Regions from separate parts of the Streptomyces sp. NPDC017448 genome, predicted to be linked through region 1. Evidence: riboswitches for the same ligand, from Rfam matches in the RefSeq annotation. Region 1 holds a riboswitch; each other region holds the start of a gene.
The links. A riboswitch is a leader RNA that binds a small molecule or an ion and turns the genes downstream of it on or off. The one in region 1 is predicted to bind thiamine pyrophosphate.

Region 1 (4,314 bases):
CACTTTCGTCGCGCCCCGCGGAGCCAAGAAGCCCCCGCGGCACCTCGCCGACCTCACGCCCGCCGAGCGCAAGGAAGCGGTCGCCGCGACCGGTGAGAAGCCCTTCCGCGCCCAGCAGCTCTCGCAGCACTACTTCTCGCGGTACGCGCACGACCCCGCCCAGTGGACCAACGTCCCCGCCGGGTCGCGCGAGAAGCTGGCCGAGGCGCTCTTCCCCGAGCTGATGTCGGTGGTCCGGCACATCAGCTGCGACGACGACACCACCCGCAAGACCCTGTGGAAGCTGCACGACGGGACGCTGGTCGAGTCCGTCCTGATGCGCTACCCGGACCGCGTCACCATGTGCATCTCCTCGCAGGCCGGCTGCGGCATGAACTGCCCGTTCTGCGCCACCGGCCAGGCCGGCCTCGACCGCAACCTGTCGACCGCCGAGATCGTGCACCAGATCGTGGACGGCATGCGCGCCCTGCGCGACGGCGAGGTGCCCGGCGGCCCGGCGCGGCTGTCCAACATCGTCTTCATGGGCATGGGCGAGCCGCTCGCCAACTACAAGCGCGTGGTCGGCGCGATCCGCCGGCTCACCGACCCGGAGCCGGACGGCCTCGGTCTGTCGCAGCGCGGCATCACCGTCTCCACCGTGGGCCTCGTCCCGGCCATGCTGCGCTTCGCCGACGAGGGCTTCAAGTGCCGCCTCGCCGTCTCGCTGCACGCCCCGGACGACGAGCTGCGCGACACCCTCGTCCCCGTCAACACCCGGTGGAAGGTCCGCGAGGTCCTGGACGCCGCCTGGGAGTACGCGGAGAAGTCCGGCCGCCGGATCTCCATCGAGTACGCCCTGATCCGGGACATCAACGACCAGGCGTGGCGCGGCGACCTGCTCGGCAGGCTGCTCAAGGGCAAGCGGGTCCACGTCAACCTGATCCCGCTGAACCCCACGCCGGGCTCCAAGTGGACCGCCTCGCGGCCCGAGGACGAGAAGGCGTTCGTCGAGGCCATCGCGGCCCACGGCGTGCCCGTCACCGTCCGGGACACCCGCGGCCAGGAGATCGACGGGGCCTGCGGGCAGCTCGCGGCCTCCGAGCGCTGAGGCGAGGGACCGCGCCGGGGCCCGGCCGAGAGCGGAGGCCCGTGGCCCCACGCGGCCTCCCGGACCGGTCGGAAACCGTCCGTGTAGCCTGGGCCGGAACCAACTTCATATTCCGACAGGGGAGCGCCACAGCGCTGAGAGTGCGGCACCGAGGACAGGTCGGCCGCAGACCCTCTGAACCTCGCCCGGGTCATTCCGGGTAGGAAGTTCGGACAGTACTCAAGCTGTTGCGCCCTGCCCGCCTCCGGTTCGCCCGGGAGCGGGCAGGGCCGCGTCTCTTCCTGGTCACCCCCAGGAGGAACCACATGACCACCACCACGAAGTACGCGGCGACCGCGCTCGCCGCGGCGCTCGGCGTCACCGTGCTCGCCGGCTGCGGCGGCGACGACGGCTCGGCGGGCCCCGGGGCGTCCAAGGGCAGCGGCTCCAAGACCGTGACCCTGGTCAGCCACGACTCCTTCAACGTCTCGGAGGGCGTGCTGAAGGCGTTCACGGAGGAGACCGGCTACCGGGTCAAGACCCTCAAGAGCGGCGACGCCGGAGCCGCGCTCAACCAGGAGATCCTGACCAAGGGCTCCCCGCGCGGCGACGTCTTCTTCGGCGTCGACAACACCCTGCTCTCCCGCGCCCTCGACAACGGCCTGTTCACCCCGTACGAGGCCGAGGGCCTGGACCGGGTCGCCCAGGACACCCAGCAGGACGCGAAGCACCGCGTCACCCCCGTCGACACCGGCGACATCTGCGTCAACTACGACAAGAAGTACTTCGCCGACAAGAAGCTCGCGCCGCCGAAGACCTTCGAGGACCTGCTGAAGCCCGCGTACAAGAACCTCCTCGTCACCGAGAACGCGGCCAGTTCCTCGCCCGGTCTCGGCTTCCTCCTCGGCACCGTCGCCTCCCAGGGCGAGGACGGCTACGAGGCGTACTGGAAGAAGCTCAAGGCCAACGGCGTCAAGGTCGTCGACGGCTGGGAGCAGGCGTACAACGAGGAGTTCTCCGGCTCCGCCGGCGGCAAGAAGACCGGCGCCGACCGGCCGCTCGTCGTCTCCTACGCCTCCAGCCCGCCCGTCGAGGTGCTCTACGCCGACCCGCAGCCCGAGGAGGCCCCCACCGGGGTCGCCACCGGCACCTGCTTCCGGCAGACCGAGTACGCCGGGCTGCTGACCGGGGCGAAGAACGAGGTGGGCGGCAAGGCGCTGCTGGACTTCCTGATCAGCAAGACCTTCCAGGAGGACATGCCGCTGAACATGTTCGTGAACCCGGTCGTCGAGGACGCGAAGCTGCCGGAGCTGTTCACGAAGTTCGGCGAGCGGGTCGAGACGCCGCCCACCGTGGCGCCCGAGAAGATCACCGCCCACCGTGAGCAGTGGATCCAGTCGTGGCAGTCGCTGGTCCTGAAGTAGAGCCCGGGAAGCGGACCGCCCGGCCCGCGCCGCCCGCGCGCGGGGCCGGACGGCGCGGGGCCGCGCTGCGACTGGGCCTGATGGCCGTGCCCGTCGCCTTCTTCGCGGTCTTCTTCGCCTACCCCGTGGCCGCGATCGTCGGCCGCGGGCTCACGACGGACGACGGCTGGCGGTTCGGGCGGATCGGCGAGGTGCTGGGCCGCCCGGACATCCTCGACGTCCTCTGGTTCACCACCTGGCAGGCCCTCGCCTCGACCGCGCTCACCCTCCTGATCGCCCTGCCCGGGGCGTACGTCTTCGCCCGCTTCGCCTTCCCCGGCAAACAGGTGCTGCGGGCCGTCGTCACCGTGCCGTTCGTGCTGCCGACCGTCGTCGTCGGCACCGCGTTCCTGGCGGTGCTGGGGCGGGGCGGGCTCCTCGACGAGCTGGGGGGCGTCCGCCTCGACACCACGGTGTGGGCGATCCTGCTGGCCCACGTCTTCTTCAACTACGCCGTCGTCGTCCGCACGGTCGGCGGCCTGTGGTCCCAGCTCGATCCGCGCCAGGAGGAGGCCGCCCGGGTGCTGGGGGCCGGACGGTTCGCCGCGTTCCGCCGGGTGACGCTGCCCGCGCTCGCCCCGGCCGTCGCCGCCGCCGCGCTGATGGTCTTCCTCTTCACCTTCACCTCCTTCGGCGTCGTGCAGATCCTCGGCGGACCGGCGTACTCCACCCTGGAGGTGGAGGTCTACCGGCAGACCGCCCAGCTGCTGGACCTGCCGACCGCCGCCGTGCTGACCCTGGTGCAGTTCACCGCGGTCGGCGCGATCCTCGCCGTGCACGCCGCGACCGTGCGCCGCCGGGAACGGGCGCTGAAGCTGGTCGACCCGGCCCGGACCTCCCGCCGGCCGCGCGGCGCGGGGCAGTGGGCGCTGCTCGGCGGCGTCCTGCTCACCGCGCTGCTGCTGATCCTGCTGCCGCTCGGCGTGCTGGTGGAGCGTTCCTTCGAGGGAGCCGGCGGAGCGGACGGTTACGGCCTCGGCTACTACCGGACCCTCGGGTCCGCCGGGTCCGGCGCCTCCTCCACCTTCCTGGTGCCGCCGCTGGAGGCCGTCGGCAACTCCCTGCGGTACGCGCTCGTCGCGACGCTGATCGCCCTCGTCGTCGGCGGGCTCGCGGCGGCGGCCCTGACCCGGCGGGCCGGGCGGCTGGTCCGGGGCTTCGACGCGCTGCTGATGCTGCCGCTCGGGGTCTCCGCCGTCACCGTGGGCTTCGGCTTCCTGATCACCCTGGACGAGCCGCCGCTCGACCTGCGGACCTCCTGGATCCTGGTCCCCCTGGCGCAGGCGCTGGTCGGCGTCCCCTTCGTCGTACGGACGATGCTGCCGGTGCTGCGCGCGGTCGACGAGCGGCTGCGGGAGGCCGCCGCCGTGCTCGGGGCATCGCCGCTGCGGGCCTGGCGGGAGGTCGATCTGCCGCTGGTGCGGCGGGCGGTGCTGGTCGCGGCGGGCTTCGCCTTCGCCGTCTCCCTCGGGGAGTTCGGCGCGACGGTCTTCATCGCACGGCCCGACACCCCGACCCTGCCGGTCGCCGTGGCCCGGCTGCTCGGCCGGTCGGGAGAGCTGAACTACGGGCAGGCGATGGCCCTGAGCACGATCCTCATGCTGGTGTGCGCGGTGTCGCTGCTGCTCCTGGAGCGCATTCGCACCGACCGATCAGGGGAGTTCTGAACGACATGCTGAGTCTGCGGGATGCCACCGTACGGTTCGGGAAGCGGACGGCGCTGGACGCGGTGGACCTGGAGGTCGCCGACCACCGGATCGTCTGCCTGCTCGGCCCCAGCGGCAG
Region 2 (4,314 bases), on a different contig from region 1:
AGCCGTCCGGGCCGAGCGCGACGCCGGAGCCGGCCAGCCAGCCGGTGGCGGGGCGCGCGCCGATGCCGACGACCACGGCCCCGGCGGGCAGCACCCGGCCGTCCGCGAGGACCACGGCCCCCTCCTCGACGCGGTCGACCCGGGCCCCGGTGAGGAGTTCGGCGCCGCTCTCGGCGTACCAGGCGGCCATCGGGGCGGTCACCTCGGCGGGCAGGGTTCCGGCGAGCGGGCGGGCGGCGGCCTCGACGACGGTGACCGCGCAGCCCGCGGCGCGGGCGGCGGTGGCGAACTCCGCGCCGATCCAGCCCGCCCCGACGACGACCACGTCGTGCTGCCGCGCCAGGACGGGCCGCAGCCGTGCGGCGTCGTCGAGCGTGCGCAGCAGATGGACGCCGGGCACGCCCTCGGCTCCGGGCAGGGCGACGGGCTCCGCGCCGGTCGCGATGATCAGGGCGTCGTAGGGGACGGGTCCGTCGACGGTGTCGAGCACGTGGTCGGCGGCGCGCAGGGCGGTGACGTCCAGGCCGAGGCGCAGGGTGACGCCCAGCGCCTCGAAGTCGACGTCGAACGCGGAGTCCTCGGCCTTGCCCAGCAGCACGGCCTTGGACAGCGGCGGCCGGTCGTAGGGCTGGTGGGGCTCGGCGCCGATCAGGGTGACGGGCCCGGTGAAGCCCGCCTCCCGCAGGGCGACCGCGCTCTGCACGCCGGCCATGCCCGCTCCGACGATCACGGCGTTCCGGGCGGGGCTCTTCTCCGTCTGCTGCTCGCTCACCTGTCCACCCTAACCACCTGACGAAGCGTCAGGGGGAGGGCCGCCGGAAGCGGCGGCGCCGGGACGCGGGCGGGCCGCAGCCGGGACGCCGCCCGTCAGGAAGGCAGCTCCTCCACCACGCTGGTCCCGTCGCCCTCCTGGGACTCCCACGCCCACCGCTCCTCCAGCCGCACCCGGCCGTCGGGAAGGCCGACGACGGTGGAGAGGCAGTGTCCGCAGGAGGTGGTTCCGTCCTGCCTGAGCTGGACGTAGCGGAAGTCGAGCGCGTCCCCGTCCCGGGTGCCGACGAGATGGCCGCGGACGACGTCGCCGCCCGCGTACTCGGCCCAGATCCGGCCGTCCTCCTCGTGGTACGCGAACCGGGTGCGGGTTCCGACCTGGCCGGGGGCCTGGTCGGCGACGGGCGCGAGGACGAGTCCGTCGAGCGAACGGGCCATGGCGGCTGCTCCCCTACTGGGCGGCGGGCGGCGGGGTTTAGGGTGGCCACGGTAGAACACTCGCGGGAGCCCGGACGCACCGGGCTGAGAGGGAGGCTGGCCGGCCTCCGACCGTACGAACCTGATCCGGATCATGCCGGCGAAGGGAGGGGCTGGACACCCATGCGCGTCTCGGGAAACACCCCCGGGGCCCCGGAAGGGGCCCTCGGGCCGAAAGGATCCGACGTCCTCGTCGTCGGGGGCGGCGTCATCGGCCTGGTCACCGCCTGGCGGGCCGCCCAGCGCGGGCTGACCGTGACCGTGGCCGATCCGGCTCCGGGCGGCGGGGCCGCCCGGGTCGCGGCGGGCATGCTGGCCGCCGTCACCGAACTGCACTACGGCGAGCAGATGCTGCTCGGCCTCAACCTCCTCTCCGCCGCCCGCTATCCGGCGTTCGTCGAGGAGCTGGAGGCGGCGAGCGGCCGGGACACCGGCTTCCGGACCTGCGGCACGCTCGCCGTGGCGCTGGACTCCGACGACCGGGCGCACCTGCGCGAACTGCACGCCCTCCAGGAGCGGTCGGGCCTGGAGTCGGTCTGGCTGAGCGGCCGTGAGTGCCGACGCCTGGAGCCGATGCTGGCCCCGGGCGTGCGGGGCGGCCTCCGGGTCGACGGCGACCACCAGGTGGACCCGCGCCGCCTCGCCGCGGCGCTGCTGACCGCGTGCGAGCGGGCCGGGGTCGCCTTCCGCCGGACGACCGCCGAGCGGCTCACCGTCGCCGGGGGCCGGGCGGGCGGGGCGCTGCTCGGTGACGGGACCGAGTTCGCGGCCGACCAGGTCGTCCTCGCGGCGGGCAGCCTCAGCGGCCGGCTCGCGGGGCTCCCGCCGGAGCTCGTACCGCCGGTGCGCCCGGTCAAGGGCCAGGTCCTGAGGCTCACCGTGCCCCCGGCGTACGCCCCCTTCCTCAGCCGCACCGTGCGCGCCGTGGTCCGGGGCGGCCACCTCTACCTGGTACCGCGGGAGAACGGCGAGCTGGTCGTCGGGGCCACCAGCGAGGAGATGGGCTGGGACACCACGGTCACCGCCGGAGGGGTCTACGAGCTGCTGCGCGACGCCCACGAGCTGGTGCCGGGGATCACGGAGCTGCCGCTGACCGAGACCCGGGCCGGTCTGCGGCCCGCCTCCCCGGACAACGCCCCGCTGCTCGGCCCGACCGCCCTGCCCGGTCTGCTGCTCGCCACCGGCCACCACCGCAACGGCGTGCTGCTGACGGCCGTGACCGGGGACGCGATGGCCGACGCGCTCACCACCGGCGAGCTGCCCGAGGCGGCCCGCCCCTTCTCCCCCGCCCGCTTCGAGGCCGCCGCCGCCCCCGTACCCCAGGAGCAGTCCGTATGACCCAGCAGTCCGCAGGACCGGAAGCCGCCACTGCCCGGACCGGCCCCGCGGCCGTCCCCGAAGCCGCCGCCGTGCCGGGAGCTGGCGTGCCCGAAGCTGGCGTGCCGGGAGCCGTCTCCGTCTCCGTGAACGGGGAGGTCCGGGCCGTTCCCGCCGGAACGGATCTGGGCGCCCTCGTCGCCACCCTGACGCGGGCCCCCGCCGGGGTCGCCGCCGCCGTCAACGAGAGCGTCGTCCCGCGCGGCCGGTGGGCCGCGACACCGCTCGGCGAGGGCGACCGCGTCGAGGTCCTGACCGCCGTCCAGGGAGGCTGACCGTGTCGGACGACGTCTTCACGCTGGGGCCCGCGACCTTCGGCTCCCGGCTGATCATGGGCACCGGCGGGGCGCCGAGCCTGGAGGTGCTGGAGCGTTCGCTGATCGCGTCGGGCACCGAGCTGACCACGGTCGCGATGCGCCGGCTGGACCCGACCGTCCGGGGTTCGGTGCTCTCGGTGCTGGAGCGGCTCTCCATCCAGGTCCTGCCGAACACCGCCGGCTGCTTCACGGCGGGCGAGGCGGTGCTGACCGCCCGGCTGGCCCGGGAGGCGCTCGGCACGGACTGGGTGAAGCTGGAGGTGATCGCCGACGAGCGGACCCTGCTGCCCGATCCGATCGAGCTGCTGGACGCGGCGGAGGCCCTGGTGGACGACGGGTTCGTGGTGCTTCCCTACACCAACGACGATCCGGTGCTGGCCCGGAAGCTGGAGGACGTGGGATGTGCGGCGATCATGCCGCTGGGCTCCCCCATCGGCTCCGGGCTCGGCATCCGCAACCCGCACAACTTCGAGCTGATCGTCGAGCGGGCCGGGGTGCCCGTGATTCTCGACGCGGGGGCCGGGACGGCCTCGGACGCGGCGCAGGCGATGGAGCTGGGGTGCGCGGCCGTGATGCTCGCCTCGGCGGTGACCCGGGCCCAGGAGCCCGAGCTGATGGCGGGTGCGATGCGTCACGCGGTGGAGGCCGGGCGGCTCGCGTACCGGGCCGGCCGGATTCCGCGCCGCCACTTCGCCGAGGCGTCCTCCCCGGCGGCCGGGCGGGCGGCGCTCGACCCGGAACGCCCGGCGTTCTGAGGCCCCCCCCCGCCTGCCGGGGCCTCCGGCGTTCCGGGGCGCCGGGCCCCGTCCGGTCAGCCTCCCCGCCCCGCGCCCCGCCCCACCTGGGGCGGGGCCCTGTCACGGATCGGCTGCAGAACGGCCCCGGGAACGCCCCGGCCCGTCCGGCGTGTCGGCGGCGGCTCGTAGACTCTCGGGGTGGACACGACCCTCCAGGACCCTCTCGTCGGGCAGCTGCTCGACGGCCGGTATCGCATTGAGGCGCGCATCGCCGTCGGCGGGATGGCCACGGTCTACCGGGCCGTGGACACCCGCCTGGACCGGGTGCTCGCCCTCAAGGTGATGCACCCGGCGCTCGCCACCGACGTCTCCTTCGTCGAGCGGTTCATCCGGGAGGCCAAGTCGGTGGCGCGCCTCGCGCACCCCAACGTGGTCGCGGTCTTCGACCAGGGCGCCCAGGGCGCGTACGTCTATCTGGCGATGGAGTACGTGGCGGGCTGCACCCTGCGGGACGTGCTGCGCGAGCGCGGGGCGCTGCAGCCCCGGGCGGCGCTGGACATCCTGGAGCCGGTCCTCGCCGCGCTCGGGGCGGCGCACCGGGCGGGGTTCGTGCACCGCGACATGAAGCCGGAGAA
Region 3 (4,314 bases), on a different contig from region 1:
ACGCCATCGGCCAGTGTCTGCTCGCCCAACTCGACGAGCAGGCCCGCGAGGAGTATCTCGACCGCTACCCCGTACGGCCCCTCACCCGTTACTCAGTGCGAGATCGCGCCACACTTCTGGAACGGCTGCGTACCCTCCGACGAGGTGAACCGGTCATCGAACGCCAGGAGTACGCACTGGGGACCGTGTGCGCCGCCATTCCGGTCACCGCCGGTGCCACCATTGCGGCGATGGCCATTTCTGTACCCCTGGACCGAGAAGATCGGTTGCTACCCGCAGTCGAACAGTTACGTGGCGAAGTCGCCAGCCTCTTGCGTTCGTTCGTGTTCTCTATCAGTATCTGAAAAATCACTCCTTGTGATCTGCTATCGCGTGCACCACGATGGCGTCAATAGGGCCATGGGGGATCATTCCTGGCCAGTTTCATCTACTGCGGGGTTGAACGATGCGCGAGTCGGTTCAAGCAGAGGTCATGATGAGCTTCCTCGTCTCCGAGGAACTCTCGTTCCGTATTCCGGTGGAGCTCCGGTACGAGGTCGGCGACCCGTATGCCATCCGGATGACGTTCCACCTGCCCGGCGATGCCCCTGTGACCTGGGCTTTCGGCCGTGAGCTGCTGCTGGACGGGCTCAACAGCCCGAGTGGCGACGGAGATGTGCACATCGGTCCCACCGAACCGGAGGGCCTCGGCGATGTGCACATCCGGCTCCAGGTGGGCGAGGACCGTGCGCTGTTCCGAGCGGGAACGGCACCGCTGGTGGCGTTCCTCGACCGGACGGACAAGCTCGTGCCGCTGGGTCAGGAACACACGCTGGGTGACTTCGACGGCAACCTGGAGGAAGCGCTCGGCCGCATCCTCGCCGAGGAGCAGAACGCCGGGTGACCGGGCGCACCCGGTGCCCCCTCACCCCTTCTTACGACGACGGCCCCGGCCGGCCCGCACGGGCGCGGCCGTAGCCGTCTGTGCGCTGCCGGCCCCCGGGCGGTCCGCGGAGACCACCAGCGCGGCGAGCGCCGTGGTCACCGGCACCGAGGCGACCAGGCCGATCGACCCGATCAGAGTGCGGACGATCTCCTCGGCCACCAGCTCGCTGTTGGCCACCGTCCCCATACTGCTCTGGGCGATGGAGAAGAGCAGTAGCAGGGGCAGTGCCGCGCCCGCGTACGCCAGCACCAGGGTGTTGACCACCGAGGCGATGTGGTCCCTCCCGATCCGGATACCTGCCCGGTACAGCCCCTTCCAACCCATTCCGGGGTCGGCCTGGTGCAGTTCCCAGACCGCGGAGGTCTGGGTGACCGTCACATCGTCGAGCACCCCGAGCGAACCGATGATGACACCGGCCAGCAGCAGGCCGCTCATATCGATGTCCGGGTAGAGGCCGTGGATGAGGCCGGTGTTGTCGTCGGTGTTGCCGCTCAGGTTCGCCCAGCCGATGAACAAGGAGCCCAGCAGCCCGATCAGCAGCAGGGAGATCAGGGTGCCGACGACCGCGACGGAGGTGCGGGCCGTCACGCCGTGGCACAGGTAGAGCGCCGCCAGCATGATGGCGCTGGCCCCGATCACCGCCACCACCAGCGGATTCGAACCCTGCAGGATCGCCGGCAGGATGAACAGGGTCAGCACGGCGAACGACACGGCCAGCGCCACCAGCGCCATCACCCCGCGCAGCCGGCCCACCACGACCACCGCCAGCGCGAAGATCCCGGCCAGCAGCGCCATGGGAACCTTCCGGTCCACATCGGTCACGGAGTACTGGAGGTCGCGCGGTGCGTCGGGGGCGTAGGCCACCACCACGCCCTGGCCCTCCTTCAGCTGGCGGGGCGCGTCCGGCTGGACCACCTCGACGAACCTGCGGCCCTTGTCGGGGCCGCCGGCCACCTCGACGGTCGCCTTCGCGCACTCCCCCTCCTGCTCGTTGACGGCCTCCCGCCCCGAGGGCGTGGAGGTGTCGCCGGTCGGGGGCACCTGCGAGGCGTTGACGTCGGCGCAGTCGACCTTGACGACCTGGACGACCTTCCCGTCCTGGGTCTGCCGGTCGAAACCGACGCCGGTGCGTTCGTGGTCGGGCGCGCCGCCGGGCCAGAGGGCGATCAGGCCGATGACGACCGCCGTGGCGAACGGGATCACCACGGCGGCGATGACCTTGCGCAGATGCCGGGAGACGGGAGCGGCCGGGCCGTGGCTGTGCGTGTGGCCGTGGGAGTGGCCCTGGGGCGGCTGGGAAGCGGAGTCGCTCGGGGGAGAGGTCACGGGGCGATCATCGCAAGAACGCGGGGGCCCTCTGGTCAGCACGCCGGAAAGGACGCTAGCGTGGAGGCACCTTTGCACACGCGGGAGCTCGGAGCACCGGGCTGAGAGGGCGCTGACCGCCGTACGTCCGCACGTACGGGAAACGCTGCGCCGACCGCCGAACCTGTTACCGGGTAATGCCGGCGTAGGGAGTAGGTCTCATGACCACATCGGACGCACGCACGCCTGCCTCGAAACAGAACGACGAGGCCGGGAAGTCCATCGGCTGGCACAAGGGGTACGTCCAGGGCTCGCGCCCGGACCTCCGGGTGCCGGTCCGACAGGTGCACCTCACCAACGGCAAGGACGTGACGCTGTACGACACGTCGGGGCCGTACACCGACCCCGCCGTCGACACCGATGTCCGCCGCGGCCTCACGCCTCTGCGGGAGAACTGGATCATCGCCCGCGGCGACACCGAGGAGTATGCGGGACGGCCCGTCCGCCCCGAGGACGACGGGCTCAAGCACACCTCGCCGCGGGGCGGGCTGCGCAACCTCGACGCCGTCTTCCCGGGCCGCCCGCGCCAGCCGCGCCGCAGCCGCGACGGACGGCCCGTCACCCAGCTCGCGTACGCCCGGCGGGGGGAGGTCACCCCGGAGATGGAGTACGTGGCGATCCGGGAGAACGTCGAGGCGGAGGTCGTACGGGAGGAGATCGCGGCGGGCCGGGCGGTGCTGCCGGCCAACGTCAACCACCCGGAGATCGAGCCGATGATCATCGGCAAGCGGTTCCTGGTGAAGGTCAACGCCAACATCGGCAACTCGGCCGTCACCTCCTCCATCGAGGAGGAGGTGGACAAGATGACCTGGGCGACGAAGTGGGGCGCCGACACGGTCATGGACCTGTCCACCGGACGCAACATCCACACCACCCGCGAGTGGGTGCTGCGCAACTCCCCCGTGCCGATCGGCACGGTCCCGCTCTACCAGGCCCTGGAGAAGGTGGACGGCCGGGCCGAGGAGCTGACGTGGGAGATCTACAAGGACACCGTCATCGAACAGGCCGAACAGGGCGTGGACTACATGACGGTGCACGCCGGAGTGCGCCTGCCGTACGTCCCGCTGACGGCCCGTCGCAAGACCGGGATCGTCTCGCGCGGCGGTTCGATCATGGCGGCCTGGTGCCTCGCGCACCACAAGGAGTCGTTCCTCTACGAGCACTTCGAGGAGCTCTGCGAGATCCTCGCGACGTACGACGTCACCTACTCGCTCGGTGACGGACTGCGCCCCGGCTCGATCGCGGACGCCAACGACGAGGCGCAGTTCGCCGAGCTGCGCACCCTGGGCGAGCTGAACACGGTGGCCAAGCGGTTCGGCGTCCAGACCATGATCGAGGGCCCCGGGCACGTCCCGATGCACAAGATCAAGGAGAACATCGACCTCCAGCAGGAGATCTGCGAGGAGGCTCCGTTCTACACGCTGGGCCCGCTGACCACGGACGTGGCGCCCGCCTACGACCACATCACCTCCGGTATCGGCGCCGCGATGATCGCCTGGTGGGGTACGGCGATGCTCTGCTACGTCACGCCCAAGGAGCACCTGGGGCTGCCGAACCGGGACGACGTGAAGACCGGCGTCATCACCTACAAGATCGCCGCCCACGCGGCCGACCTGGCCAAGGGGCACCCGGGTGCCCAGGAGTGGGACGACGCCCTCTCCGACGCACGGTTCGAATTCCGCTGGGAGGACCAGTTCAACCTGGCCCTCGATCCGGAGACGGCCCGGGAGTACCACGACGAGACGCTGCCCGCCGAACCGGCGAAGACGGCGCACTTCTGCTCGATGTGCGGACCGAAGTTCTGCTCGATGAAGATCTCCCAGGACATCCGGCGGCAGCACGGCGGTTCGCAGCAGGAGATCGAGGAGGGCATGGCGGCGAAGTCGAAGGAGTTCGCCGCCGCCGGCAACCGGGTCTACCTGCCGATCGCCGACTGAGCCGCCCGGCGGCCGGTCCGTCCCGGTCGCCGGGACGGACCGGCCGCCGCCTGGACCGGACGGTGGTCGGGCCTGCTCCGGGCCGGG

Region 2: linked by a shared signal. The riboswitch ahead of thiO (glycine oxidase ThiO) and the one ahead of ACH4K1_RS08640 (thiamine ABC transporter substrate binding subunit) in region 1 are both predicted to bind thiamine pyrophosphate.
Region 3: linked by a shared signal. The riboswitch ahead of thiC (phosphomethylpyrimidine synthase ThiC) and the one ahead of ACH4K1_RS08640 (thiamine ABC transporter substrate binding subunit) in region 1 are both predicted to bind thiamine pyrophosphate.

The regions. Positions count from the first base shown of each region.
Region 1 covers NZ_JBIRLM010000003.1:293,429-297,742, forward strand. The annotation lists gene rlmN (23S rRNA (adenine(2503)-C(2))-methyltransferase RlmN) at 1-1,087, shown strand, start outside; TPP riboswitch at 1,195-1,311, shown strand; gene ACH4K1_RS08640 (thiamine ABC transporter substrate binding subunit) at 1,393-2,490, shown strand; gene ACH4K1_RS08645 (ABC transporter permease) at 2,571-4,196, shown strand; gene ACH4K1_RS08650 (ABC transporter ATP-binding protein) at 4,202-4,314, shown strand, end outside.
Region 2 covers NZ_JBIRLM010000004.1:180,515-184,828, reverse strand. The annotation lists gene ACH4K1_RS09845 (NAD(P)/FAD-dependent oxidoreductase) at 1-772, opposite strand, end outside; gene ACH4K1_RS09840 (hypothetical protein) at 868-1,209, opposite strand; TPP riboswitch at 1,262-1,374, shown strand; gene thiO (glycine oxidase ThiO) at 1,372-2,586, shown strand; gene thiS (sulfur carrier protein ThiS) at 2,688-2,900, shown strand; gene ACH4K1_RS09825 (thiazole synthase) at 2,903-3,697, shown strand; gene pknB (Stk1 family PASTA domain-containing Ser/Thr kinase) at 3,878-4,314, shown strand, end outside.
Region 3 covers NZ_JBIRLM010000006.1:293,839-298,152, forward strand. The annotation lists gene ACH4K1_RS13580 (IclR family transcriptional regulator) at 1-344, shown strand, start outside; gene ACH4K1_RS13585 (SsgA family sporulation/cell division regulator) at 446-883, shown strand; gene ACH4K1_RS13590 (YibE/F family protein) at 905-2,251, opposite strand; TPP riboswitch at 2,322-2,459, shown strand; gene thiC (phosphomethylpyrimidine synthase ThiC) at 2,452-4,227, shown strand.